3 regions of the Paenibacillus sp. RC84 genome follow, and region 1 is predicted to be linked to each of the others. Evidence: predicted binding sites of a transcription regulator. Region 1 holds the regulator's gene; each other region holds the start of a gene.
The links. Region 1 encodes Rex, which represses fermentation and respiration genes when NADH is low (regulators of the CRP and FNR family bind a similar motif). Its sites were predicted from a motif close to TTGTGAAATATTTCACAA; they were not measured.
Positions count from the first base shown of each region.

Region 2: the regulator Rex is predicted to act here: its motif matches at 7,125-7,142, upstream of ABH899_RS07405 (cytochrome c oxidase subunit 2A).
Region 3: the regulator Rex is predicted to act here: its motif matches at 2,158-2,175, upstream of nirB (nitrite reductase large subunit NirB).

Region 1 covers NZ_JBGBYL010000003.1:249,483-260,327, forward strand. Annotated here, with positions in the region: gene ABH899_RS08455 (CCA tRNA nucleotidyltransferase) at 1-249, shown strand, start outside; gene ABH899_RS08460 (biotin--[acetyl-CoA-carboxylase] ligase) at 253-1,227, shown strand; gene panB (3-methyl-2-oxobutanoate hydroxymethyltransferase) at 1,520-2,380, shown strand; gene panC (pantoate--beta-alanine ligase) at 2,420-3,301, shown strand; gene panD (aspartate 1-decarboxylase) at 3,306-3,689, shown strand; gene ABH899_RS08480 (tetratricopeptide repeat protein) at 3,780-4,418, shown strand; gene dinG (ATP-dependent DNA helicase DinG) at 4,511-7,411, shown strand; gene ABH899_RS08490 (redox-sensing transcriptional repressor Rex) at 7,398-8,021, shown strand; gene ABH899_RS08495 (inorganic phosphate transporter) at 8,122-9,135, opposite strand; gene ABH899_RS08500 (DUF47 domain-containing protein) at 9,159-9,788, opposite strand; gene ABH899_RS08505 (amidohydrolase) at 10,029-10,845, shown strand, end outside.
Region 2 covers NZ_JBGBYL010000003.1:50,212-61,056, reverse strand. Annotated here, with positions in the region: gene ABH899_RS07440 (KinB-signaling pathway activation protein) at 1-489, opposite strand, end outside; gene ABH899_RS07435 (DUF1516 family protein) at 569-922, opposite strand; gene ABH899_RS07430 (Gfo/Idh/MocA family protein) at 1,159-2,154, opposite strand; gene ABH899_RS07425 (Gfo/Idh/MocA family protein) at 2,147-3,151, opposite strand; gene ABH899_RS07420 (NAD(P)/FAD-dependent oxidoreductase) at 3,266-4,444, opposite strand; gene ABH899_RS07415 (b(o/a)3-type cytochrome-c oxidase subunit 1) at 4,657-6,330, opposite strand; gene ABH899_RS07410 (cytochrome c oxidase subunit II) at 6,360-6,830, opposite strand; gene ABH899_RS07405 (cytochrome c oxidase subunit 2A) at 6,885-7,058, opposite strand; gene ABH899_RS07400 (LTA synthase family protein) at 7,269-9,368, shown strand; gene ABH899_RS07395 (SMP-30/gluconolactonase/LRE family protein) at 9,454-10,296, opposite strand; gene ABH899_RS07390 (ROK family protein) at 10,399-10,845, opposite strand, start outside.
Region 3 covers NZ_JBGBYL010000001.1:383,147-393,991, forward strand. Annotated here, with positions in the region: gene ABH899_RS01705 (AAA family ATPase) at 1-1,929, shown strand, start outside; gene nirB (nitrite reductase large subunit NirB) at 2,268-4,703, shown strand; gene nirD (nitrite reductase small subunit NirD) at 4,758-5,093, shown strand; gene ABH899_RS01720 (formate/nitrite transporter family protein) at 5,205-5,993, shown strand; gene ABH899_RS01725 (Crp/Fnr family transcriptional regulator) at 6,362-7,087, opposite strand; gene ABH899_RS01730 (hemerythrin domain-containing protein) at 7,300-7,827, opposite strand; gene adhE (bifunctional acetaldehyde-CoA/alcohol dehydrogenase) at 7,991-10,600, shown strand; gene pflB (formate C-acetyltransferase) at 10,788-10,845, shown strand, end outside.

The sequences.
Region 1 (10,845 bases):
ATGACGGAGGAAGCTGCCGTTTACCTGGAAAACGGTGAACCATGGATACACGTGATGCCGGTCTATGGCGTCAAAGATCTCGCCGTCGGCGGGAGCGACCTGATGGCGCAAAGCGGGCAAAAAGCGGGACCCTGGATAGGCGAGACGCTGAACATACTTCTGGAGCGGGTTGCCTTGGGGCAGCTGGAAAACACTAAAGAAATTTTAATGACGGAAGCTTTCCGTCCTACAGAAATGCGAGATGAGTGACTCATGGCGGTACGCGAGCGAATTGTAGACTTGTTCCGGAGCAATCCGGGCGTATATTTGTCCGGCGAGCAAATCAGCCGGGAGCTGGGCTGCAGCCGGACAGCCGTCTGGAAGCACATCGAAAGCCTCCGGCAGGACGGGTTTCAGTTCGAAGCCGTCACCCGTAAAGGCTACCGTCTGATGGAAGAGCCTGACAAGCTCCGGAAGGCTCATATAGAAGAAGCCTTGCGGACGCGCTTTATGGGCAGGCAAATCGAAGTCCGCGAAGCGGTAGACTCCACTATGAACGAAGCGCATAGGCTCGTCGCGGAAGGGGCCGAGGAAGGGACGCTGGTCTTTGCCGAAGAGCAGATCTCCGGCCGCGGCCGGATGGGCAGGCACTGGCATTCGCCGAAAGGGAAGGGCATCTGGATGAGCCTGATCTTGAAGCCGCGTGTGCCGGTTTATTTCGTTCCCCAGCTTACGCTGCTTACCGCGGTAGCTCTTTGCCGGGCCATCCGTAAGGAATGCGGCGTCGAAGTCGGCATCAAATGGCCCAACGATCTTCTTGTGAAGGGCCGCAAAGTAAGCGGGATTCTGCTTGAGATGAGCGGGGAAGACGAGCGGCTGAAATACGTCATAATCGGTGTCGGCATCACGGCGAACCTGACCGGAGCCGACTTCCCGGAAGAGCTGAAACCGGTGGCCACTTCCCTTGCACTTGAATCGGGTTCACCCGTTAAGCGGGAAGCGATGATTGCGGCTTTTCTGAATGAGCTGGAGCAGCTGTACGACCTGTATCTGGAAAACGGATTCGCTCCGATCCGGATCATGTGGGAAGCGATGAGCGTCTCGCTGAATTGTCCCATCCGGGTCAAAACGAGCCAGGGAACGGTGGAGGGCCGGGCGGATTCGCTCGATGACAGCGGGGCGCTGACCGTGATCGCGGACGACGGCCGCAAAGTTAAAATTTACAGCGGCGATGTCGAATTACGCTAAATCGTCTGTTCAAATGGCCGGTTTTTTGATATACTGTCACCGTAAGGCGGTATCTTCGGAACCGCACTTATACGGTTAACGCTTTAGACAATTGCATAAAGTACGTTTGTGTGTTTTCTGATTCTGCTCTGAGCCTGAAGGACCGAGACAGAAGGATCATACGATTCTTTGACTATGCGCCCTTTCAGTCTGTTTGCTGAAGGGTTTTTTTGATGCTTAGAACCCGGTCAAGGGCTTAGACGGAAGCACGGTTTTATTTTTTCCACATTAAAAAAGAAAGCGTGGGATTGACATGGCGCAAGAGCGCAAACCGATGACGACTGTCAAGCTGCAAAAAATGAAAGCGAGCAAGGAACCGATTTCGATGGTGACGGCTTACGATTACTTGACGGCCAAATTGGCTGACGAGGCGGGAGTGGACATAATTTTGGTGGGAGATTCCCTGGGAAATGTTATTCAGGGTCATGAATCCACTCTGCCCGTCACGCTGGACGAAATGATTTATCACGCCAAAACGGTAACGCGTGCCGTAAAATCGGCCTTTGTCGTAACGGATATGCCGTTTATGACGTATCACGGAAGCCTGGATACGACGCTTCAGAACGCGGGACGGATTATGCGCGAGGGGCTGTCCAAAGGGGTTAAGATGGAAGGCGGCGCGGAAATCGCCCATGCGGTTAAAGCGTTGACCCAGGCGGGTGTTCCCGTCGTGGGCCACCTCGGATTGACGCCCCAGTCGGTTCACGTGCTGGGCGGTTACCGCGTACAGGGCAAAAATTCCGAGCAGGCCCGTAAACTGATGGATGACGCCAAAGCGCTGGAAGAAGCGGGCGCAATCGCGATCGTACTGGAATTGGTAACGGAAGAACTGGCGGAATGGATCACAAGCAAACTGTCCATCCCGACGATCGGTATCGGCGCAGGAGCTTCCTGTGACGGCCAGGTTCTCGTTTTTCACGATATGTTAGGCTACGAGCCGGACGCTCCGGCCAAAAAGTTCGTTAAAGCTTACGCGCAGGTCGGCCTTGCCATCCGCGAAGGGATCGGGCAGTATGTGGCGGAAGTGAAGGGCCGCAAATTCCCGGCCGAGCAGCACAGCTTTAAAGGAGACAACGAAGTTCTCCAGTATTTGTACGGAACGGCCGTGAAATAAACGGTTATCCTACCTTTAGTCCTGAAGGAGAGAGAGACGTTGGAAGTTATTCAAAGCATAGCCTTGCTGCGCAGTGCACTGGAACAGAAAAAATCCGGGATCGGGGCGGCCCTTAAAGCCCCGGTCGGTTTTGTGCCTACGATGGGTTATCTTCACGAAGGGCATTTGAGTCTGATCAAGGCGGCCCGCGAAGCGAGCGAAATCGTCGTGCTCAGTATTTTCGTAAACCCGCTTCAGTTCGGTCCTACCGAAGATCTGGACCGTTACCCGCGGGATACGGAGCGGGACCTGAAGCTGGCGGAAGAAGCCGGCGTGGACATTGTTTTTCTGCCCCAGGTCGAAGAAATGTATCCGGGACCGGTCAAAACGACCGTTTCCGTATCGGGCATCACTTCGGTACTCTGCGGCGCTTCACGTCCCGTGCATTTCGACGGGGTGACTACGGTCGTTGCCAAGCTGCTCAATATCGTTCAGCCCGATAAAGCTTTCTTCGGACTTAAGGATGCGCAGCAGGTTGCCGTCGTTTCTCAGATGGTGCAGGACCTGAACATGAACGTGGACATTGTGGCCTGCCCGATTTTACGCGAGGAAGACGGACTTGCCATGAGTTCCCGGAACGTATTCCTGAGTGAGGAAGAACGTCGACAGGCGCTTGTTCTGAGCCGTTCCCTGAAAGCTGCGGAAGCCTGGGCGCGGGAGCATGCTGCTTTCCGGGCGGAAGACCTGCGCGGCGCCGTAAAGGCCGTCATCGAAGAAGCTCCTCTCGCCGATATCGATTACGTAGAGGTCTTGACGTACCCGCAGCTGGAGCAGCCGGAAGCGGTGGAAGCCGGTGTACCCGTACAGCTCATCGTCGCGCTGGCGGTCAAATTCGGCGCCACCCGGCTTATCGACAACACTATTTTAACCCTGGGGAAGTGATCGCATGTTCAGAACAATGATGAAGGCCAAAATTCACCGTGCGACGGTGACCGAGGCGAATCTTAATTATATCGGAAGCATTACGATCGACGAAGATCTGCTGGATCAGGTCGATATGCTGCCGAACGAGAAGGTTCAGATCGTGAACAACAACAATGGAGCCCGCCTGGAAACGTACATTATACCGGGTCCGCGCGGAACGGGGGTCATCTGCCTTAACGGGGCCGCGGCGCGGCTCGTGCAGACAGGCGACACCGTTATCATCATTTCTTACGCGATGATGACGGAAGAAGAGGCGCGGCGCCATAAGCCGACTGTTGCCATCATGGGAGAAAACAATAAAGTGGCCCAACTGCTAAAAGAGGAAATGCATGCAACTGTACTGTAACGTCTGGCACCCTTAAAGAACTTGTATGAAAAGTCCTTCGGCAACGCAGAATGAGTGTACGACAGCAAAGCCGAAGGTGGGGGATGCACAGTGTTCAAACATTTGTTCGCCACGATGAATGAAGTGTTGGATGAAATTTTGCTTCAGTTGCCGAATGCAAAAGGTGCGTTAAAAGCGGAGCTTGAAGATGAGCTTGGGGCCCTAAAGGCCATTAGTGACGATTGTATCGAGCACTGGCTCCTCTTTGAGGAGAAGCTTGGAAAAACCCTGTCCGTCGGAAACGCGTCCGTCCCGCCCTCTTCAGCCTCAGCCTCCGATTCGAATCAGCTGCCGGACTTGCCGCAGTCTGCCGAAGAGGCTCAGCCTCATCCGGCCGAGGGGAAGGAAGCGGTGGAGTTTATCCGCGGACAGGGGTTTTATATGCTGCTTATGTACGAGCAGGCGACCCGGGAATTCGAGGCTCTGCTCACGCGCGAACCGGACTTTTTACTTGCGAGGGCTTATCTCGCCATGGGTTATCTGCGCCAGGGAGACAACGAGGAAGCCGCCCGGCACTTCACCCTTCTTCTGGCACTTACCGAAAATAAACAGATGAAAGCCATCTCTTACAACGCGATGGGCTGTATTCAATTTCAGAACCGGAATCTGGAGCAGGCGCTCGAATATTTCAAAAAAGCCTACCATGCCGATCCGGACTGCCTGGAGCTTTTTTCAGCATCGAACGAATGAAAAGAAATAAGAACGGATGATCTCCTTATTTACGGAATTGACAAACTAACTTCCCCTCTGGGCCTCTAAATGTGGTATGCTTAGGATAGAAGCTGGAGAAAGGAAGAAGGCTTGAACTTATGAAATTTGCGGTGTTGGATTTTGAAACGACTGGAACGGGCCCGGCGGACGATATTATCCAAGTCGGTCTCGTTATTATAGATGATATGGAAGTAACCGACAGGTATACTTCCCTGGTAAATCCGGGGATCAGTATACCTTCTTCGATTACGGAGCTTACGGGCATCACAGACGAGATGGTGGAGCATGCCCCTAAGGTCGACGATATTATGGCGGAGATGTATCCGCTGCTTTTTGACTGTGTTCTCGTGGCCCATCATGCTTCGTTCGATCTCGGTTTTTTACAGCGGGCCCTGCGCAAAACGGGCTACCCCGATTTTACCGGGCGCGTCCTGGACACGATAGACATGCTGAGAATTGTGTTTCCTTCTCTTCCGACTTACCAGCTCGGCATGGTGGCTTCAGCCTTCGGCATCGAACATGAGCGGCCCCATCAGGCCGACAGCGACGCGGACGTTACGGCGGAGATCTGGACGATGAGCCTGGACAGGCTTCTGTCCCTGCCTTTATTGACGGTTCAGCGGCTGGCTCAGATCCTGCCGGCCGAGACGAGCGACCTCGGCTGGTTTATGTCGGAAATCGCCCGGTTCAAGGAACAGCAAACCCCCTTGGACCAATCGATTCACCAGTATTACCGCCAGTTCGCGCTGAACGTGCAGGACTGGGGGGAAGAAGGCCCCGTACGCGACGAGAACGATGTGCTGGAACTGAGCGATTCTTTTGAAGACGTTTACGATCAGGTCAAAGAAGCGCTGAAAGCGAAGTTCGAGCATTTCGAAAGCCGCGAAGCCCAGGAAATCATGATTCATGAAATTGAGGAAGCCTTCCAGAACGACCGGCACCTCATGATCGAAGCCGGCACGGGCACGGGCAAATCGCTCGGCTATTTGATCCCGTCCCTCTATTACGCGATTAAGCATGACGAGAAGGTGGTCGTGAGCACGCATACGATCAATCTGCAGGAGCAACTGCGTGAACGGGATATTCCGCTTCTTCACGACATTTTTCCGGTGAATTTCAAAGCGTCGGTTCTCAAAGGCCGCAGCCACTACTTGTGCCTCCGCAAGTTCGAGAATCGCATTTCTATGCAGGAGTTCGATACGGGCAAGGAAGACGCCATTACGGCCGCCCAGATGGTCGTCTGGCTGAGCCAGACGCAGACCGGCGACGAGGAGGAGCTGCATTTCGGGAACAAGGGGGCCGCTTTCTGGCATACCGTTTCCAGCGATGCGGAGTCGTGTCAGAACCGGCACTGCCCGTGGTTCAAAAAATGCTTTTATCACCGTGCGCGCCATGACGCCAACAATTCGGACGTTGTCATTACGAACCACTCGCTGCTGTTTACCGATATGAAGGCCGAGAACCGGGTGCTGCCGGCTTATAAGCATCTCGTTCTGGACGAGGCCCACCATTTCGAAGAAGTGGCAAGCAAGCATTTGGGCAAGGAGCTTCACTACCTGGGGCTGACGAATCAGCTTCTCTGGCTGTTCAAGGACAGCCGGAACGGGCAGCTGCCGGCGCTCCGCACGAAGCTTCAACGGTATGACGACGATTACCGGGCCGCTACATGGATGAACGGAATCGACAACCTGTTCCCGAAAACCTTGCTCATCAAGGAAGCTTGGGATTTACTCTGTGAAAAGTTTTACGAGCTGCTCCAGACGAATTCCGAACCCGGCCAAATCGACCCCGGTTCCCTGGTGATGCGTCTGAAGAAAGATTCGCTGCCCCCGAACTGGAGCGATTTCACGGATCTCGAGGAAATTTTGGAACAGCATATTCAGGAAGTGTATAAATCCGTGGATTCGCTCGTGCAGGATTTGAAAGAAGTCCAGGAAGAATACGATGTCCAGAGCTTCGTTACCGACCTCGGCGGGGTGGCGAAGGAACTGCAGGCAGCGAAGGAGACGCTCCGCTTCTTTATGAAGATGGCGGACGATAACTTCGTTTACTGGGTTGAAGCGGGGACGTACAACAAAAGCCGTTCGATCAACCTGATCTCCGTGCCGATGGACGTAAGTCCGCTTATCCGCGAACATTTCTTTGACAACAAAGAGAGCGTCATTCTCACTTCGGCCACCCTGTCGGTCAATAAATCGTTCCAGTATTCGGCGGATCAGCTGGGGTTGAAACTGCCGGCCGAAGAAGAGGAGAATCCGAAGCTGAAAACCGTCCAGCTTCCGTCGCCGTTCCAGTATCGGCAGCAGGCTCTTGTCTGCATACCGCGGGACTTTCCGATGATCCGGGGCCGCAGCGGCGAAGAGGAATTCCTCAAAGCGCTCACGGAATCACTCTCCGAAGTGGCCGTGGCTACGCGAGGGAGGATGCTCGTGCTGTTCACTTCGAACCGGATGCTGAAGCTTGCCCACGCGGTTCTGAAGGAAAATCTCCGCCCGCACGGCATCCATGTGCTCGGTCAGGGGGTGGACACCGGCAACCGCAGCAAGCTGACCCGGCTCTTCCAAGAGCATAAAGCGTGCGTGCTGCTCGGCACGAGTTCATTCTGGGAAGGGGTGGACATTCCCGGAGAAGCCTTGACCTGTCTGGCCATCGTACGGCTGCCTTTCCAGCCGCCGAATCATCCGCTGGTCGAAGCGAAGAGCGAAAACCTGAAGAAACGGAATCAGAACCCGTTCATGAAGCTGTCGGTGCCTCAGGCCGTCATCCGATTCAAGCAGGGCTTCGGCCGGCTTGTACGCAGGGCTTCGGACAAAGGGATTGTGCTGATTTACGATACGCGTGTCATCGAGACGCAGTACGGGAAGCACTTCCTCTACTCCCTGCCGGGACCGAAGATTGAGCATATGCCTGTAGAGCGCATCGTACCGAGAATTCAGGAATGGATGGGAGAGAACTCGCTTGAAGTCACTTAAAATATCCGAGGCGGTCGTCAAACGGCTGCCGATCTATCTGCGTTTTCTTAATGAACTGTCGAAGAAAAACGTATTAACGGTTTCGTCTCAGGATCTGGGGCAGAAGCTGAATCTTAACCCCGCCCAAATCCGCAAAGACTTGGCTTACTTCGGTGAATTCGGAAAGAAGGGGATCGGCTACGATGTGACCTATCTTATCGAGAAGATCCGGCAGATTCTGAAGCTTGACCGCCAAATACCGGTTGCCCTCGTGGGAGCCGGTAACCTGGGACGGGCGCTGTGCAACTATAACATCTACTTGCGGGATCAGATGAAAATAACGGCGATTTTCGATTCGTCGCCGGACAAGATCGGCCAGGTCATCAATAACATGAGCGTTCTGCCCATGGAGCATCTGGCCGATGTTATCCGGGATTCCAGCATTCGAATCGGCATCATAACCGTGCCGGCGCCGGAAGCGCAGAATGTCGCCAACCAATTCGTGAAGGCGGGCATCGAAGCGATTCTGAACTTCGCCCCGTCCATTCTGAAAGTACCCGAGGAAATCCGCGTGCATCATGCGGACTTTACGGCAGAGCTCCAGAGCCTGGCCTATTACCTTCCTGAATAGAGAAGTGAGGGTTTTGGTCTTGAAAACCAGAAAAACCGCTATATGGGCCGTTTAGGCCGTATGGCGGTTTTTTAATGGAACTTGCTATTTAATTTACCTGTTAGACGAAGAACTTAAACAACACGGTGTACAGCACATAGGACAGAATGATGCTGATCGGAATCGTAATGATCCAAGTGATGATCATGCGTGTTACGGTACCCCATTTCACCTCATGAAAACGGAGTACGGAACCCGACCCGATGATCGCGGAGGAAATCACGTGAGTGGTCGAAAGCGGCATCCCCATATGCGTAGAAGTCTGAATGACGATGGAAGATGTCAAATCCGAGGCGAACCCGTTGATCGGCTCGATTTTGATCAAGTTTTTGGAGATCGTTTTAATGATTTTCCATCCCCCGATCGAAGTGCCGAGGCCCATTGCGGTCGCAGCCGCGATTTTCACCCACAACGGCACGTCCATGGTTGTCTGGGCTCCCGCAGCGACCAGTCCGAATACGATAATACCCATCGCTTTCTGAGCGTCATTTCCCCCGTGGGAGAAGGACAGCAGCCAGGCGGACAGGATCTGGAAGAACTTGAACACGCGGTTCAGCTTCGAACGGGATTTGTTGCCCGTCAGGATGACCAGGTATTTGATGATCGTCATGATGATATAACCGGCCACGAATGCGACAATCGGCGAAAGCACCAGAATCAGCACGATCTTGCCGAGACCGCCCCATTTGACGAAGTCGGCTCCCGCCCCGGCCAGCACGGCTCCGACAATGGATCCGATGAGCGTATGGGAGGAAGAGGAAGGAATGGCATAATACCAGGTTGCCAGGTTCCAGATAATGGCGGACAGAAGAGCCGCGATGACGATAAATTCACCGTGGTTGATCTTGGACGGGTCCGCGATCCCGCTGCCGATCGTCTTGGCTACCTCCGAAGAATACAGGGCACCGACGAAATTCAGACAGGCGGCGGATATAATGGCTACTTTCGGACTCATCGCACGCGTAGAGATCGAAGTCGCTACCGCGTTCGCCGTATCATGGAAACCGTTAATAAAGTCAAAGGCTAAAGCGAGAAATACGATCGCAATCAAGGTAATAAGAACTGTTGTCGTCATGAAATCCTCCTAAACTGCTGGGCCTACGAGTAGCGCAGCACGACGCTTTCCAAGATGTTGGCAACGTCTTCACATGCATCGGTGGTCTGTTCGAGACGTTCATAAAGTTCTTTGAGCTTGAAATCTTCGTAAGGATCGCGTTTGGTGATAAAAATTTCACGGATGCCTTCGCGCATCAGGCGGTCGGCTTCGTTTTCAAGCGCATTGATTTCAACCGTATGTTGAGGAATCTGCATGTACTTCTTTTTGGAAAGAAGCTTGAAGGCATCGAGAATATGTTGGCAGCTGGACACGATCACGGCGGAGAATTCCTGCATAACCTTGTCCGTCTGGCTGATGTTGAGATAGTCAAAACGTGCTGCTGTCGCTTCAATGCCGTCCAGTACGTCGTCGAGCTTGGAAGCCAGCTCCATAATATCTTCACGGTCGAGCGGAGTGATAAAGACTTTGTTCAGCTCTTTAAAGATTTCGTGGGTGATCTGATCGCCTTTGCTCTCGATGTCTTTGATCATCTGGAAAAAGTTTTCCGGAATTTTATCTCCCATCATCGCGTTTCTGAACATCTGGGATGCATGGAGTGTGTTTTCTGCCGCCCGTATGAGCAGGTTTAAAAAATCGACGTCTCCTCTTTTACTGCTAAAAAGCGATGCCATTACGGTTCCTCCTAGTGATTCGATTGTAAAGATTCCGTGAAGTTAAGTTTAATGTATGTAGAATTTTGTAGCTTAAACTCACAAACTTAAAAATATCATAACATTTCCCCAGAAAGCAATCACTGGTTGAGCGTTTTTTCAATTGTTTGCTCGGCTTGATTTTAAACAAGTGACGTTGTACATTGAAAAGATAAGAATAACTGCCGATTTCGGCACTTTATACGGAATGAGGGCTATCGGATGAAAAAAACGATTATCATAAACGGTTTGTTCGTAACAGGGGACGCGGCCGCGCCCGTAATCGAAGGCTGTATGGTTATGGAAGGAAATCAGCTTACATATATAGGAAAGGATGCGCCGCATCCGCTGGAAACTTATGACGAAGTCATTCGCGGGGACCGCAAGCTCTACATGCCCGGACTCGTCAATACGCACGGCCATGCGGCGATGACTTTGCTGCGAGGCTACGGAGACGATCTTGCCCTCCAGGTATGGCTGGAGGAGAAAATGTGGCCGATGGAAGGCAAATTCACGGCGCAGGACGTGCGCTACGGAACGCTTCTGGCCATCCTGGAAATGATCAAGGGCGGCACGACGACATTTGTCGACATGTACGACCATATGAATGAAGTGGCCCAGGCCGTATCCGACTCGGGTATGCGTGCACGCCTGACCCGCGGTGTCATCGGACTGTGTCCGGCCGATATTCAGGAAGCCAAGCTCCGGGAAGCGATCGCTTTCGCCAAGGACTGGAACGGTGCCGCGAACGGCCGCATTACGACGATGATGGCCCCGCACGCTCCTTACACGTGCCCGCCGGATTACATTGAACGTTTTGTCCAGGCCGCTCACGATTTGGACCTGCCTATTCATACTCATATGTCCGAGACATTAAAAGAAGTGGAAGCCAACGCGGAGCAGTATGGCGCACGGCCAGTCGAGCATCTGGAAAAACTGGGCGTTTTCACGCGGCCGACACTGGTTGCGCACGGCGTTCATCTGACGGACGAAGAGATCGCCGTCCTTGCCAAATACAACGTCGGGGTTTCGCACAATC
Region 2 (10,845 bases), 200 kb from region 1:
CGGGAGCATTTCCAGGCAGGTGACCACGATCATAAAGAACAGCGTCGGAATTCTGGCCGAAGCATTGGTCAGCTTCACCTTCACTTGCGAAACGATCAAACCCGCCACAGCGATCAGGACCGGAGTACCGACATACATCGCCAGGCTTTCCTTGCCTTCCGCAAAGCTTTGGTAACGCAGGAAAAACAAGTTCGCGATAGCCATGACGATAAAGAACAGCTGAAGACCCGACCAGGCGCCTTTGCGGTTCCGGAGAATTCCGATCATGTAGTAATTCGTCATCAGGTAGGCGAAATACCCGACTACGCTGATCATACACATGGTAAGTGTCGCCATAATGATCATGGAAAATTCACTTGCGCCGCTCACCGCGACATCCATCGACACAAAGTCGGGGAAAATAGCCTTGCCGATTCCCCAGACGGCAATACCGAGAACAAGCCCGCCCAACATCGTAGACCAGAACAGAAACAGCATCGGTTTTAACATGATTTCTCTCCTTAACCGGATACACGGACAAAACCGTCCCCCATTTAGGCAGGGACGGTTCTACCGCTTTTTCGTTTACTTAAAAGATTCCGTAGCCGAGAAGCACGACGATCAGGATCAGAACCGCCCAGACGACAAAAAGAATCTTGGTCGAAGATTCCTTGCCTTGTCCTCTTTTCATGCGTCCGAGAATCATTTCCATAAGACCGATCACAACGATAGCGATAATTCCCTTCACCACGTACTTGACCGGGAAGCCGTAGCCGATCAGCATGCCGATTCCGGAAACCAGCATGATCAGGTAGAACAATCTGAGGATCATAGGAGTAATTTTCTGCCGGTAAAAAATGGCGCTTACCACAAACAGGATGACGATAAACGCCCACGATCCCGCATGCGATTGATGAAAAATGTTTAACAACTTGTCTGACATGTCGATTCCTCCATGTTCGTATATGTATTCCTTGTAGACGCAGCAACGCCCTTATCATATCAAGCCGTCCGAGGGTTTACAAGGTCTTGCAGACAATAACCCATCCAATAAGACACTAGTGTCGGAAAGTGTTCACAAAACTTTGACCGGAAAAAAGACCTGAAAAAACCCAGGCGAAACCGACAGGTCGCCTGCTCTGCACAAGGAACCCGCCGGAACGCGAGGGTCCGGGATTTTTATAAAAATGAACTCAGAACGACCGGCTTGCCCGCCTGCGCCGACTCGTACGCGGCCAGGCCGACGGCCGCCGCTTTGAGCCCGTCTTCGCCCGTAACCGGCACCGGCTTCCCGCCGAGAAGGGCTTCGACGAATCCTCTGATCATGTACTCGTCCATGTTGTCTCCCCAGTAGCTCCACTGGGCCTTGCCCGTGACATCGCTGAAAACCTCGTTCTTCTGCGCGAAGGAATCGATCGAAATGACCCCTTTCGTGCCGGTGATTTCCATCGTTACGTCGCCCCAGGTCGGGAACGTTTTGCTGCGGGACCAGCTCGGATCCAGCACGGCAAAAACGCCGTTCTCGAACCTCACGTGCACCATGCCGGCATCGTCGATATCAAGTCCGCGGAAGCGGGTATCCGCATAGGCGAACACTTCACGGACGTCGCTGCCGAGAAACCAGCGCATCAAATCCATCACATGGACGGTATGGTCGAACACGGCTCCGCCGCCGGAGAGCTTCTTGTCGACGAACCATCCGCCCGGCATGCTGCCGCGGTTGGTTCCTTTGATGGCGATAATCTCGCCGATTTCCCCGCGGTCGACGGCTTCCTTGGCCTGCACGACAGCCGGTATGTAGCGGCACGGAAACGCTGTCATCAGCTGCACGCCATGGTCCCGGCACACCGTGATCATCTCTTCCATCTCCGCCGTGGAGATGCCGAGCGGCTTCTCGCACAGGATGTGCTTCCCGGCTTTGGCGGAAGCTATCGTAAGTTCCGCATGGCGGGAATTCTCGGAACAGATGACGACGGCATCTAGATCGGTTCTCAGCAGTTCTTCCGCCGTGCTGTAGTAAGAGATCCCGTAAGTTTCCGTAATTTTGGCGACACGGTCTTTCTCTTCGTCGGCAATTCCGACGACCTCGACCTCCGGCATAGCGTTCAGTGCGTTAAAATACGAAAACGCGTGACCGTGAGCGAAGCTGATCATTCCGATTTTGAGCTTACGCATGGGCGGCACCTCCTTTTAGCGGCAGCCGGACAGGCTGTCCCGTACGTGCGGATTCGAGGGCGGCCAGCACGATTTCCAGGGCCCGCAGCGCATCCTCCGCCGAAACGAGAGGTTCCTTGTCCTCCCGGATACAGGCTAGGAAATGCTCCAGCTCGTAGTAGTACGGGTCTTGGTAAGACGGGCTTTTCGGTACCTGCACCCCGCGTGCGCCGACCGGCGCCGCACTGCTCCTCAGCAGCTTCAAGGAATCCGTCTCCCGGCTATTCAGCCGGATAATGCCGGCTTTGCCGGCGAATTCGGCAGCTGTCGCGAAAGAGCCCGGATAGCCCCAGTGGCCTTCGAGGTTCGCGATGGCGCCGCCTGCAAACCGGAGGGTCACGAGAGCGTAATCCTGCTCTTCGCTGCGCCGGTTGAGAGCGAATACTTCTTGCACTTCGCCGTATGCCCACCGGGCAAAGTCGATATCGTGAATCATCATGTCCATGATGACGCCGTGACTTTTGTCAAAATCGTTGTACCAGTCCTTGACGGTTCCCGGATGCGAGCCTACCCGTTTCAAGTGAGCCACCCCGGGTTCCCCGGTTACGCCGGAATCCAGTTTACGTTTGAGATCCGCATATTCCGGGAAGAAACGGACCACATGGCCGATGAACAGACGCACGCCTTTCTTTTGACAGTAGGCGATCATTTCTTCGGCATCTTTCAGTGTCAGCGCAATCGGTTTTTCGCAAATGACGTGCTTTCCCAGATCGGCCGCTTTCATGACATATTCCTTGTGCAGGTTGGTCGGCAGAGCAATGCTGACGACGTCGATCTCCGCCTCCGCCATCATGTCCTCGAAAGAAAAGTACGCTTTCGTCTGCACTTGTCCGGCCAAGTCCCGGGCCGTTTCCCGGTCGAGATCGCAAACTCCGGTTAATTCGACTCCCGGCAGCCGATGATAGTCCGTTCCGTGAACGGTCCCCATTGTTCCGCAGCCAACTACGGCGACTTTCATGCTTGTTCTCCTCTCCCTGAAGCAAAAATCTGTGCGGTACACACAGCTCCCTTCATTATATAGGATAGGAAGAAGCCATAAAATGTCTGTATGTTAAGAAGGCATTAATTTTTCTTAGCCTACTTGCTTGACCTCGGAAGCCGACGGGGTATGACGAGGTCTGTCGAACCGGAACAGCCGCTCCCCCGGATGGGTAAGTCCTTGCAGCCGGTTCACAATCATTTCGGCGCCCAGCACAGAGTATACCGTTCCGTTCCCGCCGTATACGAGCGAGAACATGCTGTTCGGAAATCCGTCCTGCACGCCGATCAGCGGATACCCGTCATGCGTTTCACCGAAAACCGCCGCCCACGAAAATTCCGCGCGGAGGTCAAGCTCCGGAAACAAGGCTTTCGCTTTGTCCAGCAAAATACCCGTCTTGACCGCAAGGCGGTTTATCCGTTCTTCTTCGGGAAGCATGTCTTCGTCTTCCCCTCCCACAATAATCCTTCCGTCCGCGGTCGTTCGCATATACAGATAAGGGCGGGCCGTCTCCCAAATCATGCACTCCTTGTACCATCCGGGAAATTCTCCCACCGGTTGAGTCGCGATCGCGTAGGAGGTGAGCAGCTTGGCGTTGCGGTTGCGTTTCATTTCCTGGGTTTCGTATCCCGTCGAATAAACCGCATACTTCGCCTGTATCCGCCGCCGTTCTTTCGTATAAAAGACTGTTCCGTTCGACGTCTCCAACCGTGAATCGATTTCGGTCCGGGCATAGACTCTCATTCCCCTTGCGGTCGACACTTCGATAAGGCCGTTAACGCAGGCGTACGGATTGATGGCCGCATCCCCGGACGCGAGAATAGCCCCGGGTTTTGTGAAAGAGAATTTATCCGCTATGTCGCTTGGCTGCAAGTACTCGACTTCAAATCCGTATTTGTTCAGCGTCCGGTATTCTTCCTCCAGCATCGGCACATCCGCTTCGGCGGAAGCCATGTAAAGCGATTCCCTCCGCTGAAACTGGGCGTCGATCCCTTCCTCTTCGCAGATCCGCCCCAGAGTGCGAACCGCATCCTCGCACAGCTTGTAGAAGGCCACGCCATTCTCCTCCCCGTAGGTGTGGATGCAGCTCGTTAACGTTTTGTCGTTGAAAAATTGAATGAGGCCGGTATTCGCCATCGTACTGCCGCCGGCTATTTCCCTTGAATCCACAAGGACGGTATCGAATCCCGCCTTCGTAAGCATGTAAGCGCTCATGGCCCCGGACATTCCGCTGCCGATGACCAGAACTTCGCATTCTATATCTTCCTCCAACCGAGGATATCGCTTTTTTACGTTACTTGTATGAGGCCAGAGAGGATTTCCTGTAATCAGATCCATTATTTCACGGCTCCTTAGTCGTCTGTGTATTCTAACGTTCACTACCCGATTCCGGAACCGTTATAACTGGGAACGCCTTCCTTGTACGAAAATCGCGAAAAACCCGCCCGTGTAAACTACACAAGGCGGGTTGTTATTTTGCTATTTTACCAGGTTACAAAAGGGATCGAGCCAGGTGTATCTCCGCCCATCATCTGGGCGACCGGTATCGTATACGCGACAAGGATCAGAACGGCGGTGACGCCGAGCCAAAGCCCCCAGCGCTCGAACAGCTTCGGAGTCGGCTCCGATGCGTCACGCACTTCAGCGATCGGGTACTCCGTCTCGCCTTTAGGCGAACGCATAAGCGCAATGACATTATAGATCATCAGGAGCACGGCTACGAAAAGAATCATACCGCCGATCGCCATCGCGACGTGATACGGCATCCACAGCACCGTGTCGGGATGATTCTCGTACGTCGTGTAAGCGGTGCGGCGGGGCGAGCCGAGCAGGCCGACGGTGTGCATGGAGCCCGACATGAAGAACATGCCGACGCACCAGAGAATCGTCTGCCAAATTCCCAGCTTGTGCAGCCTTTGCGTCAGCTGCCGGCCCGTGATCGCAGGGATCAGCCAGTAGGTGATCCCGAAGAAAGTAAGGGCCACGCTGGTCGCGACGGTCAGATGAAAGTGCCCCGTTACCCAGAGGGTATTGTGTACGACCTGGTTCATCTGGTTACTGGCATTGACGATGCCGCCCGCTCCCGCCGGGATGAAGATCAGCATCCCCATAAACGGAGCGAAGAAGCGGACGTCCTTCCAAGGGAGAAACTTAAACCAGCCGAACAGGCCTTTGGCCCCATTCGCCCTGCCTGTCGTTTCGAAGGTGGCGAACAGCGAGAACGCCGTCATCAGGGAAGGAACGATGACCATGAAGGTTAGAATAACCTGAAGGAATTTCCAGAACGAGCTGATTCCGGGCTCTGTCAACTGATGGTGAAACCCTACCGGAATCGAGAACAGCAGGAACAGGATAAACGAAAGCCGGGCAAGCGCGTCGCTGAATATTTTGCCGCCGATAACTTTCGGAATAATCGTATACCAGCAAATATAGGCGGGCAGCAGCCAGAAGTAAACGAGCGGATGACCGAAGTACCAGAATAAGGTGCGGCTCAGAAGGACGTTGACGGTGTCGACCCAGCCGAACGACCAAGGAATCAGCTGGAGCAGAACCTCCGCCGCTACCCCGATGGTCGCGACCTGCCAGAGCAGCATCGTAATGACCGCCATGAAGGCAAACAGCGGCGACAACTGCCCCTTATGAGTCCGCTTCCAGTAGCGGTAATTGATGAAGATGCCGAAGCCGCTCATCCAACTGCCGACGACAACCATCGTCAATGCGATGTAGAAATACGGCGATGCCTTAAGAGGAGCATAGAACGTGTATAGCACGGACGCTTTGTTGAGCAGGATAAAAACCGTTCCCAGCGCGGTTCCGCCCGCCATTAGGCCGAATCCGAGCCAGGCGAGGCGCCGCGGCAGCGGCAGCAGCTCGCCTCCGAGCGTTTTGGAGATACCCGAATACAGGAATCCGATAATGAAAAAGGTCGTAAAAATGAGCGCCATCAGCACGCCGTGTGCTGTCAGCAGCTGATAATAGCCGATACCGGCGGGCAGTTTGATCATGCCTCCGCGGACTAGGCCCTGCAGCACTCCGGCAATACCTCCGAGAAGAAGCGCGCCAAAAGCGAATAAAATGTGAGCGAGGACGAGCTTGCTGTCTTTCGGATTAAAGGCAGCGGCGGCTTGCCGCGCCGGTTGCGTGTCGGTTCCGTTCATACATAACGACTTCCTTTCTGCCGGTGGGTTTAGTTAACGACTATCGTCGTTTTCATCCATTCGTGGGCTCCGCCGCAGTATTCGTTGCAGAGCACGAGATAAGAACCCGGCTTGTCGAACTTATACGTAAGATGATTCACTTCCCCCGGAAGCACCATCATGTTTACATTTGTGCCCGGGATTTCAAACCCGTGGACGACGTCCTTGCTTGTGATCATAAAATGCACGGTCGCTCCTTCGGGAATTTCCATCTTATCCGGCTTGTAACCGAACGCGAAAGCGGTCATAACGGCTTCGTATTCGTTCTCCCCTACTTTCTTCAGGCCCGGCTGATCGAAAGGCGGCGTCAAATCGACCTTCGCCGGATCGATCGTGTGCGCATGGCCGGTCGGCGGGTTCATTCCCATCGCAAACGCGGATACGCCGATCACGGACAGGAAAACGATGAGCATGGAGATGCCGAAAACGATCCAGATTTTCTCCAAACGATGAATATGCATGTAATATCCCCTCTTTTTTTTCCGATTCGCGGAACTTTTGGCGCATTTGTCCCGTTAACTTCTTATAAGGTACAGAGCAAATACGCCGAACCAAGTAATCAGAATAAACGCGCCCAGAATCATAACCGATGCGAAAGCGCCTTTCAGCTCCGGTTCCTTCTCGTTCGCCCCGCTTTGCGGAGCGGGCTTAATGTCCTGCTTTTCCTTGGCAGGCGCGAGCTTTGCCATAGCGGCATCCCCCTTTGTCAATGAAGCTTTTCATGGTTTCATCTTACCTTCGGCATGAGCACCCACATGTGATAATAATCACAAATTCTTTATGAAATTGTAACGATTTTGTTACAAGGTTTTAGGTATCGAGACCTGGTTCTACATGGTATAATGACAGAGCAAATCATATGTAAAATGTTTGTAAATTGAATGAACAGGAGATCTGTGATGCAGAAAGGTATTCATTTTATAGCGCGTCGGCTGCACTTATTCGTTTGGCCCCTGCTGCTCGTTGTCTTCATTGAGTTTTTAAATCGGGGAGGAGTGATGGCCGCCCTATCCTGGGTCAAGCACAGTCCGGGGGAAATGGTACTTAACTATTTGCTGACCTTCTGCCTGTTCCTAGTTTTTACCGCTTTGACCGGCCGGAGCCGCATCGCGTTCTGGATCGTAGCCGCTTTCATGCTGATCTGCGGTCTAATCAGCGGAATTAAATTCAAAATTCTCGGTGTGCCTCTTCTGCCTTGGGATTTGTTTCTCAGCAGCGAGACGACCGACATCGTCCAATACTTGAACGGTTTGTTCGATAAAACGATCGTAATCGGCATTATCGTGTTCCTTGCGGCCAGCGTCGCCCTGCTTTATTTCGTTCCTTGGACCCATTCCCGCTTCCGCTGGAAAGAGAACATCGTTCTCGGTGTCCTTGGCGTCGCGCTCGCATGCGCCGTCTATTTCGACAAACCGGTTCCGATCAAATCCGCCCTTCATATCTCCACCATTCCCTGGAACCAGGCCGATAACTATCATGTCAACGGGTTTATGCTGTCCACCGTCATGAATATCGAGCAGATCATCATCGATGCTCCTCAGGGCTACAGCCAGGCGAATATGGACAATTTCGTGAAGCGGGTCGAACGCCGCACCAACGTAGATCCGAATGTAAAACCGAACATTATCGTCATTCTCGGCGAAGCTTTCTGGGATCCTACCCGGATGAAGAACGTAACGTTCAGCGAAGATCCGGTTCCGTTCATCCACCATCTCCAGCAGAACTATTCCAGCGGTTATATGCTGTCGCCCCAGTTCGGCGGCGGAACCGCCAATGTCGAATTCGAGGTGCTCTCGGGCAATTCGATCCGGTTCCTGCCGGAAGGCGCCATCGCCTATAACCAATACATGAACCGACGCGTCGATTCACTGGCCAGCATTTTAGCGAGACAAGGCTATCAGACGGCGGCCATTAACCCGTTCCATAACTGGTTTTTCAACAGCCGCAACGTGTACCAGAACTTCGGATTCTCTAAATTCATTTCTCAGGAGTACTTCGAACCCGAATACAACGGTCCTTATCTGGCCGACAAAGCGGTGATGAACAAAATCATCGAGCAGGTCGACAGCACGTCCGGTCCTGACTTTGTATTCGCGAACACGATGGAGAATCACGCGCCGTTTACACCGGATAAATTCAAACAGAACACCATCAAAGCGAGCGGCAATTTCCCGGAGGAAACGAAGGGCATGATCGAGACACTCGCCCAGGGCGTTCATAATACGGATGCCGCGCTCAAAATGCTCGTGGAACATTACGAGAAGAAAGGCGAGCCGACGATCATCATGCTGTTCGGCGACCATCTTCCGGCCATGGGCAATAACTTCCAGGCCTACAAAGATACCGGATACTTGAAGGACGATGACGATTCCGCAGCCGTGCTGGATAAAATGTACACCCTGCCGGTCGTCGTCTGGGATAACTATTTGCCGAAGCACCAGGATAAGCTCGACATGAGCGCTTCCTTCCTCGGGCCTTATCTTTTGAATCTGGCGCAGCGCGAAGGAACGCCCTACACGGACTACCTGTTCTCCTTGTCCAAAAAGTTCCCGATGATCCCGCCCCGGAATCATTACGACCGGATGAAGCTGACCGAGCAGGATGTGACGGAGTACCGGATGCTCCAGTATGACGTGCTGTTCGGGGAGCAGTACAGCTTTAACGGCTTCCGCGACAAGATCATTAATCCGAAATACACACTTGGCTTCGGTGAGATGACGATCGACAATGTGTCGCCGCTTCACCAAAGCACGGCCGGAGGCAGCAGCGGAGATTCTTCCGTCGAAATCAGCGGCAAGAACTTTGCTCCGGGGTGTGTCGTCTATTTGAACGACAAGGCCCTCAAGACGACTTACGAGAGCCGCCAATCGCTCTCCGCAATCGTCCCGAAAGATGCCGCTGAACCCGGGAAACCGGTGAACTTGCAGGTGAAAGTGATCGATTCCAAAAACCTGCCGATTCAAACGACACCGGTCAAACAAGTGAATGAACTGAAATAACGGCACGATAAAAAAGACTTGGCCGTCCGCTTCCCGGAGGAAGCGGACGGAACCAAGTCTTTTTTTTGATTCAGATGCAAGGGGTCTAAGAAGTGACGACCCCGCTGAGCACCCGGCATCGGCCGGGGGCGTCCGTACGGAACTTTTCCACGTTGCCGTTGTCCGCTACGGTGACATAGACCGTTCTGCCGTCCGGACCGCCGAAGGTCAGGTTGGTACAGTTTTTGCCGTGCAGAACGACTTCCTGAAGAATGTTGCCCTGCGGGGAAATCTTCAGGACCGTTCCTTTACCGAAACGGGTGCTGTACAGATTGCCCTTCGAATCGCACCGCATGCCGTCCAGTCCGAAGTCGGGAAATTCGATTAGCAGACGCTTGTTGGAAATCGCGCCCGCTTCGGTCAGATCGTATACCCAGATCCGGCGCTGAACGGATTCGTTCACATACAGCCTTTTCCCGTCCGGTGAAACTTCGATCCCGTTGGTTGTCCCCATTCCGCTCTCCAGAAGCGTCACATTGCCCGGGGTCACCCGCCAAAGACTTCCCGTGTTGTTGCTCCAGTTCGGATCGCTTGCAAAAACAATATCGTTTGCCGAGATCGCAATATCGTTCGGCTGGTTCATTCCGGGTCCGTGCGCCCAGACCGTAACGGCTTTGGTGGCCATGTCTACTTTCAGCACGTTATGGTTCTTATAATCGGCGATCAGCATCTCTCCGGCCCGCGTAAAACGGATTCCGTTGCCGATGCTGCCGTTCGGAAGCTCCACGAACACGCTGCTTTGGCCTGCCGGCGTTACTTTGCCGATGGTACCTTCTTTCGCATAATTAACGGCATACAAATTCCCTTGGGCATCGCAGGCGGGCCCTTCGATTCCACCCGTAAATCCGTGCGGAGGTGTAAATACACTGCTAGTGAACAATTTCTCCATGTCTGTTCTCTCCTTTTTTTATCAACTCCACCAATTAAAGGATATGTTACCTAGCCGAATCAAAGCTCGGCTTTTTTTCTGAGATCGTGAACCGCCACAACCTTAGATCGCTGACAGCTGGCGGATAACCAGTCCTGCCGCCCCGATAGCGAGGGCTTCCTCTCCGAAACTTCCTTTGCTGAATAGCACCTGGTAGTCGGGGTAATAATAAGTTTTCTTTATCGCGGTCTGTGTGGCGGTATAGAAGAATAAATCATTCGTCGAAATAAGCGGTCCTCCGAGCACGACCTTCTCCGGATGCAGCATATTGAGCAGATTGGCCAACCCGATGCCGAAATAGACGGCGGCCTGCGTGATGACTTCAACCGCCAGCGGGTCCCGGCTGTGGAGAGCCTGCACAATCTCGCGGAACGTAATCGCATCCGGACTGCCGAGCGCGGATAACACACTGGGCCGTCCCTGCTTGAGCCACGCACGTATTTCGCGTTCGACGGCATAAATGGATGCATAGGACTCCAACGCCCCGTAATTCCCCTCCTGGGACCGGGG
Region 3 (10,845 bases), on a different contig from region 1:
ACGCTCCTTCGCGCCATTCGGGAAGCGGGAATGGAGGCGGACCGTCACATTTTCGGCCTCGATAGTCTCGCCAAACGGGCGCTTGAGCACGAGCGCGCCGGAACGGATCATCCGCAGGCTGCAGCAAACAAGTCTGCCGCCAATTCCGCTTCCAGGGACGAGACCGATCATGCGGCCGCAGAGGCGGCGCTCATGCTGGCGGAAGCGGCTGCGGCGGTTCAAGCGGATCTGGAGCTGCCGCCTGATAAGTCCCCGGTAGATTCCGCGGACCGGACAGGCAAAGCCGACGGCATACTGGAAGCGGCAGCGTCCTCGACTGCGGCAGAGAGCCTCGCCGCCACCGCTGGTATCCGGAAGGGCGAAGCCGGAATCTCTGCGGGCGAGGCGCTGCGGCAGCTGGCCGCTTTCGAGCGGCCGCAAGCGGAGACCGCGCGTGTAGGCCGTTTGGCGGCAGAGCTCGAAGCGGGCTTCCAAGCCCTCCTGAAACGGCTGAAGCCGCTTGAAGCCGGCATGCAGGCCGCCGAGGCGGAGCTGCGTTCGCAGCGCGCAGCCCTTCAGGCCGACGAAACCAAAGCGCAGGCTTTGGAGCAAAGCATCCGCGGCCGGGCAGAAGCCTGGCAGAAGCGGTTCGGCGCCCGGGGCCTGGAGCTGGACGCCGTGGAGGCCCGCCTGAAGCAGCTGGGCGAGCAGGAGCGCCAGGCGGAAGAGCTGCGCGGCCGCATCGAGAAGAGCATCCCGTTCATCGACGGGGTGCTCGCGAAGATCGAGCAGCTCCGCACCGAGGCGGCGGAGCTCGACAAAACCGCCCTGCAGCTCGCGACCAAGCTGCAGGGGCTGTCCCAGCTCGCCGCCGAGAAGGCGCAGCAGCTGCACGACCGCGTCGGCGGCGAGCCGGTGCCGCGCCAGATCGCGGCGGCTCAGGCCGAGCTCGATCGGCTGCGCGCCCGAGCGGAGCAAACCCGGCTCGCGCACGAGCAGGCCCGCCGCGAGCAGCAGGAGGCGGCCCAGGCGCTCAGCGCGGCCGAACAGGCCGCCGCATCCGCCGCCGGGCAGCTCGCAGAGGCGCGGGAGCGGCTGGACCGCGCGCTGAAGGCTTCCTCCTTCGCGGATGCCGACGCCGTGCGGAGCGCGTACGTCGCCGAAGCGCAGCGCGCCGAGTGGAGCGCGGAGGCGCGGCGTCACCGCGAGCGCGAGCAGACGCTCCGCTCCCGGCTCGCGCAGCTGCGGGAGCAGCTTGCCGGGCGGACGGTCAGCGAAGAAGGCTGGACCGGCATGCTGCTCGAGCTGCGCGAAGCCCAGGAGCGCGACGAGGCCGCGCTCGCGGTCCGCGCCAAGGCGGAACGCGACTGCGAGGAGCTGCAGGCGAAGCACGAGCAGTGGCGCCGGCTGGAAGAGCGGCGCCGCGCGCAGCAGACCTTGCACGGTCGGCTGGCGAAGCTGCAGTCCGTGCTGAAAGCGAACGCCTTCGTCGAGTTCCTCGCGGAGGAGCAGCTGATGCAGGTGAGCCGGGCCGCTTCGCAGCGGCTCGGGCAGCTCACCCGGCAGCGCTACGCGATCGAGGTGGACTCCGGCGGCGGTTTCGTGATCCGCGACGACGGCTCCGGCGGGGTGAAGCGCCCGGTCGGCACGCTGTCCGGCGGCGAAACGTTCCTGACGTCGCTCGCGCTCGCGCTCGCTTTGTCGGCTCAGATCCAGCTCAAGGGCGAGGTGCCCCTGGAATTTTTCTTCCTGGACGAAGGGTTCGGTACCCTGGACCAGGATCTGCTGGACATGGTGGTCACCTCCCTTGAGAAGCTCCACATGGACCGGCTTGCGGTCGGCGTGATCTCGCACGTGCCGGAGCTGAGGGCTCGTCTGCCGCGCAAGCTGATCGTCGAGCCGGCCGAACCGTCCGGACGCGGCAGCCGGGTGAGGCTGGAGCTGCTGTAAGGCCGACGGGCCGTATACGACGGACGTTGGCTCTGCAGTGCCCTGCCTGCGTTTTTAGGCGCGTAGAACGGCTGTGTTCATCTAAATACGACAACGGTACCTTGGCTTGTCCATGGAATCCGATAAAGAAGCACATTCCCGGTTTACCGGTGCGAATGTGCTTTTTTTTGTATGGCGGCAGTTTTGGTTCACGTTTCTTTCAAGCGATGTTCACATCCGCTTCCCGTCCTGTGACTTTTTTCACATCTGACCGGCACCGAAGACGTTTATACTAAGTATGTGCTTAATTTCACAAGTGAAACTTTTCAAAGATCGACCAAGGCAGGGGGCGTTAGGCAATGAATCGGAGAAAACTGGTGCTTATCGGAAACGGAATGGCAGGAGTGGGTGTGATCGAGCAGATTTTAAAAATCAACACCGGCTTGTTTGATATAACGATTGTGGGGAGCGAGCCTCACCCGAATTATAACCGGATTCAGCTCTCATATGTGCTTGAGGGCAGCAAAACGACGGATGAAATCGTCCTGAACGATTGGAGCTGGTACCGGGAAAACGGCATTGAGCTTCTGACGGGGACGACAGCGACTGCGCTGGATACGACGGCCAAAACGGTCACGACCGACCGCGGGGATGTCCTTCCTTATGACGTCCTGATTTTGGCGACGGGCTCGAAGCCGTTCATTCTGCCGGTTCCGGGCGCGGACAAAGAGGGAGTCGTCGGTTTCCGCGACATTGCCGACTGTGAAGCGATGACGGAAGCGGCCCGGACTTATCGACAGGCGGCCGTCATCGGCGGCGGCCTCCTCGGTCTCGAAGCGGCCAAGGGCCTTTCGAAGCTGGGCATGGAAGTGACGGTCGTTCATCTGATGGACGATCTGATGGAACGCCAGCTGGACCCGGCGGCTTCGGGGATGCTGCGGGCGGAGCTGGAGCGCCAGGGACTGCGTTTCGCGATGGGGAAACAGACGAAGGAGCTAACGGGCGGCGTGCGCGTCGAAGGGCTGGCGTTTACGGACGGAACCGCGCTGGAAACGGACTTTGTCGTCATGGCGGCGGGAATTAAGCCGAACAGCGTTTTGGCCGCGGCCGGGGGCCTGGAAGTCAATCGCGGAATCGTCGTGGACGATTTTATGCGGACCTCGGCGCAGGACGTGTATGCTGTCGGAGAATGCTGCGAGCACCGCAGCGTGTGCTACGGGCTTGTCGCCCCGCTTTTTGAACAGGGCAGCGTGCTAGCCAAGCATTTGTGCGGGGTGCAGACGGCTCCTTACGAGGGAACGGTGCTGGCCACCAAGCTGAAAATATCGGGTGTGGACGTATTCTCGGCCGGTGAGTTTATGGATCGTCCGGATCTTACGATCGTCAAAATGCAGGATGACTGGAGAGGCATTTATAAAAAGGTGCTCGTCCGCGGCAGCCGGATCGTAGGCGGCGTGCTGTTCGGCGATGTCAGCCAGGCGACCCAGCTTCAGCAGTGGATACGAAGCGGCCGCGAAATGACCGAAGACGTGCACGCCGTCCTGATGGGAATTCCCGCGGGAGAGGAAAGCGGCGGCGGGGCGGAGCTTCTGGCCGACGAGGATATCGTATGCGGCTGCAACGGGGTGACGAAAGGAACCATCGTGGAGGTTGTCCGCGCACAGGGTCTGAAAACAGTCGACGAAGTAAAAGCCTGCACCGGAGCTTGCCGCTCGTGCGGAGGCTGCAAGCCGCTTGTCGAGCAGATTCTGGCCGGCGTGCTGGGCGACGGCTACGAAGCGGGCACAGCGGCCCATGGCATCTGCGGCTGCACGCAGCTCGGCCGGGATGAAATTGTCGCAGCCATGCGTGAGCGGAAGCTGACGACGACCCGCGAGACCATGGCCGCTCTGAATTGGAGCAACCCCGAAGGCTGCTCGAAGTGCCGGCCTGCGCTCAACTACTATTTGACGATGTTGTGGCCGGAAACCTACGTGGACGAAAAAGAATCGAGATTCGTCAACGAACGACTGCATGCGAACATCAACAAGGACGGCACATATACGGTCGTACCGCGGATGTACGGCGGCGTAAGCTCGGCGGAAGAGCTGAAAAGGATCGGCGATGTGGCCGTGAAATATAACGTCCGTGCCGTCAAAATGACCGGCGGACAGCGGATCGACCTGATGGGCGTTCGCAAAGAAGATCTGCCGAAAGTCTGGGAAGAACTCGGTATGCCATCGGGCTACGCGTATGCCAAAGCGCTCCGGACGGTCAAAACGTGCGTAGGCTCGACCTTCTGCCGGTTCGGCACCCAGGATTCGATGGGGATGGGACAACTGCTGGAGAAGAAATTCGAAAGGATCGACATGCCCGCCAAGTTTAAAATGGCCGTGAACGGCTGCCCGCGCAACTGTGCGGAATCGTGCACCAAGGATGTCGGAATCGTCGGCAACGACGGCGGCTGGGAGATTTACATCGGCGGCAATGGGGGTATTAAACCGCGGCTTGCGGATCTTGCGGTAAAGGTGAAGACGGATGAGGAGCTTCTGGAGATTACCTCGTCGCTGATCCAGTTTTACCGGGAAACCGCCAATTACCTGGAAAGAACATCGGATTGGGTCGAGCGGCTGGGTCTGGCTTATATCCAGAACCATGCGATCACGGATGAAGCGAACCGGCGGGAGCTTGTAAACCGCATGGAGACCGCCCTGACACGCGCGCACGATCCTTGGCAAAAAGTGATCGGCGACCGCCAGCTCCGTCAGGAGCTGTATGAAGGCGTCAACGTGCCGGTAGGGCCGCCAACGGAATAAAGCGCATCGGACAGACAGGGGCTGCCAAGCAGCTCCCCAAAGGAGGAGAAATCGATGAACCGACAGCTTCAGGAAAAACCGGAAACCTACGTTTGCATCGGCAGACAAGGTGATTTTCCGGCTCGGCTGGGAAAGACCGTTTTCGTGGGAGAAGAAGAAATCGCCGTGTTTCATTTGACGGACGGCCGTCTCTTCGCGCTCCAGAACCGTAGTCCTCACCGTAGAGGAGGTCCGCTCTGCGAAGGGATGATATCGGGGGACCTGCTTTACGATCCCCTGTATGACTGGAAAATCAACCTGCTGGACGGTAAAGTGCAGGCGCCGGATACGGGACAGGTGAAAACTTATCCGGTGAAAACCGACGGGGAGCATGTCTGGATCGGGCTGTGATGCCCCTTCCGGCCGTGGTTCCGCCCTGCCGGCTTGTACGCACAAGAGGCTTATCCGGAACATCTTTCGTCCGGCTTAACCTGTTTTCAACCCGCGAGGAGATGACGCATAATGTTTACTGAAACCGTGGAAAAAATGGCCGCCGCGGCCCTGCAGAAAAAGAATTTTCTCTCCGAAAGCCTTCTTCGCTACCTGACGGCGGCCGGTCTGGCCGGTGCTTACGTAGGACTCGGCATCGTGCTTATCTTTTCCGTAGGGGCCCCGCTGTTTGCGGCAAAATCGCCGGTTACGACAACGGTCATGGGCCTGTCGTTCGGAGTCGCGCTCACACTGGTGATTTTTGCCGGATCGGAGCTTTTTACGGGGAACAACATGTATTTCACCATCGGGACGCTATCGCGTAAAGTCACGTGGAAGGATACGCTCGTCAACTGGTTCTGGTGCTACCTGGGGAACCTGACGGGGGCCATGGTCCTCGTACTGCTGGTCGTCGGTGCCGGGGTGTTTGCCAATATTAAGCCGGACCATTTGTTAATGACCATCGCCGCGAAAAAAATGAACATGGACACCACGCAGCTGTTTTTCCGGGGAATTCTTTGTAACTGGTTCGTCTGCCTGGCGATCTGGACTTCGATGAGAGCCAAAGAGGACACGGCGAAGCTGATTCTCATCTTCTGGATGCTGTACGGCTTTATCGCATCGGGGTATGAGCACAGCGTGGCGAATATGACCGTGCTGGGGCTGGCCCTGATTCTCCCGCATCCCGAAACGGTTACCTTGGCCGGCTGGTTCCACAACATGATCCCGGTAACGCTGGGGAACATCGTCGGCGGGGCCGTGTTTGTCGGGTTGCTGTATTACTTCATCTCGCCTGTGAAACGGGCGGACGGAAAGCTGTAAACATACGCTAGGCGCAGGCGCAGTCCCGCAAGCGAAGAAAGAAAGCTCCCTGATTTCAATCAGGGAGCTTTTTTACGGCCCGCAGCCGGGTGATGGGGCGCCGTATCCCGCACGCGGGGGTGAACGTTGTCGCTATAGGTCTGCGCCATGCTGTGCCGGAACACACTGCCGGGAATCGGCGCCTGGAGAATTCAGCGCCGTACTATGCTGTGCCGGACCGTCCTCCAGGAACCCCGTCCTCCGGGAACCCCGCGCCCGGGATTCCCGTGTCGGCAGCGCTGGCCCCACTCGCCGGGGCGCCCGGATATTTCAGCGCCGCACGACGTGGGGGGCCGTCTCGTCCGGCCCAAATAAAAAAAGTGTGCCGGTTACATCCGGCACACTTCTATGGGGCAGTTTTCGCAGTGGCAAATGCCCTTTAAATAATTCAAATCGCGAATGATGATGTAGCCGTTATCCATTTCAATGGCCTGAGCTTTGCGCAGGTCGCTGAACATGCGATTCACGCTTTCGCGGGTGGAGCCGATCATATCCGACAGCTCCGAGTGGGTGAGCTTTTTCGTAATGCGGATCGTCCCGTCCTCTTCGTGCCTGCCGTACGTGTTCGACAAGCGGATGATGGTGGAGCACAGGGCCCCGGGTTTTCCGTAGAGCATCATATCGCGGTATTTCGTCTGCGTCATCCGGTGGCTGAGCCCCATCCAGCGCATAAATTCCAGAGCGAATTCGCCGCTCTGCCAGATCAGCATTTCCACGTCTTTCTTGTGCGCCACGCCGATCAGGGTTTCTTCCAGCACTTCCGCGCTGTACCAATGCTTCGTGTCGTCGTAGGGATCGATCATGCCGATCAGATCGCCCTGCTGGTATAAGTAAAGCACGAGATCCTTGCCTTCGTCCGTAGACTTCGTAGCGCGTACCCGGCCGTTTTTTATAAAATAAAGCTTGTCAGCCGTATCGCCTTCCCAAAACAAGTAGGCGCCGGGTTGAAGCTTCTGCTCATGCATAATATCCGTCAGCTTCTGCAAGTTTTCCGTCTTAAAGGCAGCCGTGTTCCGGGGATTCGTATAGTAAACGGGATTTGTGCCGGTGTTCATGATGGCTTCCCTCCTCTTTGACTTCTGCTTCCAGTATACCGGATATGACGTAAATCATATATGATAAAAATCACACTTTTCGTACAATATTGGTTACCACGCCTGTCCGTATTCAACGCAAACCTGCCGTTTACAGGCAAAAGGACACAAAAAACCGGAGTTCCGTCTGCATTAGGCGGCTCCGGTTTCTTTTAATCGGGAAAATCGGCTTTCTACGAATAAAACTGCTCGATATCGGTCAGCATCTGCTCGGCGAGCGGGAATACCCATTCTTTTTCTTTACGCATATGCTCAAGAAGAATGAAGCACGACTGGAGCACGTGGGATACCGAACGTTTGGCGCACAGGGGATCGAGGGTTTGACTGTCTTCTTTGAGAGCCTGGAAGAAAAGGCGCAGATTGTGGACGGCCATGTTGTATTCCTGCTTCATAACGGCGGTAGGGCCCATTTTGTCGCCCGTGTACAAATCAACGATAGGGAAAAGCGTTTCCTGTTCATCCTGCTGATACTGCTGGAAAAACTTCAAGAACCGTTCGGCGCGTACCTTCAGCTGGTGTAAATCGGTTTTGAGCGAATCCCGGCTTCCGGCGGCTCCGATTCCGCGTGCGAGCATTTGCAGTTCCAGCAGATCGGCCTCAAGAAATTCATGCTGCTGCTTCAAATAGTATAGGGCGTCGGACAACTGGCTGCCTGGGTCCATAGCGGCATACGGCAGACGTTCCACGGTTATTGTGCTCATCGTCATTTCCTCCTGTCGGTCCTGCGGATGATGGTAAAGCGCGCGCGTGTTTCCTGTCTTCACCATAAGGCGGGGCCGCGCTTTTGTCTGTGATAAATGTCATAGTGAAAAAATTCACAATCACCTACAATGAAGGTGTAGAAAGAACAGAGGAGGCGGAGAGATGGCTGTACAGGAAAATGAGACCGTAAAACCCGCAGCTGCGGCGGCCAAAGAACAGGTAGACCGGCTGGTGCAGAACGCGAAGAAAGCGCAGGCCGCTTTTGAAGGCTTGGACCAATCCCAGGTCGACCGCATCGTACAGGAAATGGCGCTGGCCGGCGTTGACCGGCATATGGTTCTCGCCAAGCTTGCGGTGGAAGAAACGGGGCGGGGCGTATATGAAGACAAGATCATCAAGAACTTGTTCGCGACCGAGTATATTCATAACTCCGTGAAGTACGACAAAACGGTCGGCGTAATCGACGACGATCCGACGACCGGCCTTACGTCCATCGCCGAACCGGTCGGAATTATCGCCGGCGTCACCCCGGTAACGAATCCGACCTCGACAACGATGTTTAAAGCGCTGATCGCGATGAAGACGCGGAATCCGATTATTTTCGCCTTCCATCCGTCCGCGCAGAAATGCAGCTCCGAAGCGGCCCGCGTTCTGTACGAAGCGGCGGTAAGCCACGGGGCGCCGAAAGATTGCATCCAGTGGGTGGAGAAGCCTTCTATGGAAGCGACGCACGAGCTTATGCACCACGAGGGAGTGGCCCTGATTCTGGCTACCGGCGGCTCCGGCATGGTCAAATCCGCTTACAGCGCAGGCAAACCCGCTCTCGGCGTCGGCCCGGGCAACGTGCCGTGCTTCATCGAGAGAACCGCGGACCTGCGCCAGGCAGTCACGGATTTGATTCTCTCGAAGACGTTTGACAACGGCATGATCTGCGCATCCGAGCAGGCCGTTATCCTGGACGAAGCGATCGCGGCGGAGGCCAAGGCGATGCTGAAGGCGCAGGGCTGCCATTTCCTGAGCGCCAAGGAAACGAAGAAGCTGTCCCAGTTCGGCATGAACGCCGGATGCGCCGTGAACGCGGCGATTGTGGGCCAGCCCGCGGTACGCATCGCCGAAATGGCGGGGTTCGAGGTTCCCGCCGGGACGAAAATCCTGATCGCCGAGCTGGACGGCGTCGGTCCGGCCTACCCGCTGTCCGCCGAGAAGCTGAGCCCCGTGCTGGCCTGCTACACGGCCGCCACGGCTCAAGCGGGCATTGCCCGGGCAGCGGAGATTGCGGCATTCGGCGGACTCGGCCACACCTCGGTCATCCATTCGAACGACGACGGAGTGATCGCCGCATTCGCCAAGGAGCTGCCGACCTGCCGCATTATCGTTAACGCGCCTTCGACTCACGGGGCGATCGGGGATATCTACAACGCCAATATCCCTTCGCTGACGCTAGGCTGCGGCTCGTACGGCCGCAATTCCACTTCTTCGAACGTGACGGCGGTCAACCTGATCAACGTCAAAAAAGTCGCACATCGGACGGTGAATATGCAGTGGTTTAAAGTGCCCGAGAAAATTTATTTCGAAAGAAACGCCACCCAGTACCTGGCGAAAATGCCGGACATCACCCGTGTTTTGATCGTGACCGACCCGATGATGGTGAAACTCGGCTACGTGGAACGCGTGGAACATTACTTGCGCCAGCGCCGGATGCCGGTAGCCATCGAAGTTTTCAGCGATGTGGAGCCGGACCCTTCAGTCGACACCGTTGAACGCGGGACGGCCATGATGAACGCCTTCCAGCCGGACTGCATTGTGGCGCTCGGCGGCGGATCGCCGATGGATGCGGCGAAAGCGATGTGGCTGTTCTACGAGTACCCCGACGTCACGTTCCATTCGCTGAAACAGAAGTTCATGGACATCCGCAAGCGGACGTTCAAATATCCGAAGCTCGGCAAGAAGGCGAAGTTTGTTGCCATCCCGACGACTTCGGGTACCGGTTCGGAAGTGACTTCGTTCGCCGTCATCACGGATAAACAGAACGGCCACACGAAATATCCGCTCGCCGATTACGAGCTTACGCCGGATGTGGCCATCGTCGATCCCGAATTCGTTTACTCGCTCCCGAAAACAGCCGTGGCCGACACCGGCATGGATGTGCTCACACACGCGATCGAAGCTTACGTCTCCGTCATGGCAAACGACTATACGGACGGGCTCTGCCTGCAGGCCATCAAGCTCGTGTTCCGCAACCTGGAGCAGTCCCATGCGACGGCCGACAAGCTGGCCAGGGAGAAAATGCACAATGCGTCCACGATCGCCGGCATGGCCTTTGCGAACGCCTTCCTGGGCATCAACCACAGCCTGGCGCATAAGTGGGGCGGGCAGTACGGAACGGCGCACGGACGGACCAACGCGATCCTGATGCCGTACGTCATCCGGTATAACGCGGCGAAGCCGTCGAAATACGCGTCGTTCCCGAAATACTCGCACTACTGCGCCGACGAGCGCTACGCCGAAATCGCCCGGTTCCTCGGGCTTCCGGCCGCCACCACGGAGGAAGGCGTCAAGAGTCTCATCGACGCCATCCGCGAGCTGAATCAGAAGCTGGGCATTCCCGCTTCGTTCAAAGAACTCGGATTCGATGCCGATGATTTCGAAAGCCGTGTGGAGTACCTGGCGGACAAAGCGTTCGAAGACCAGTGTACGACCGCGAATCCGAAAATGCCGCTCGTCAGCGAGCTGGCCGAAGTGTACCGGGACGCCTTCTACGGCAGAATTTGAGCAAGCGGCCCGGGACTTATCTGCTGCCTGAATAAGCGGGAGCGGCGCCGCAGCAGCGGTGCGGTGAAACGGACCCAAAGACAGTGATCATGACGGCGGAATGCAGTGAAGTTTGCGCTGAAACGAAATCAGCTTTGCCGGGCGGCCGCTCCGCGGCCCGTCCGTTCATTCCAAGGAGGGAACAAAAATGGCTATCGAAGAGCGCGAGATGCGCATGAAGTCTGCTGAAGAGGGAGTATACCGCG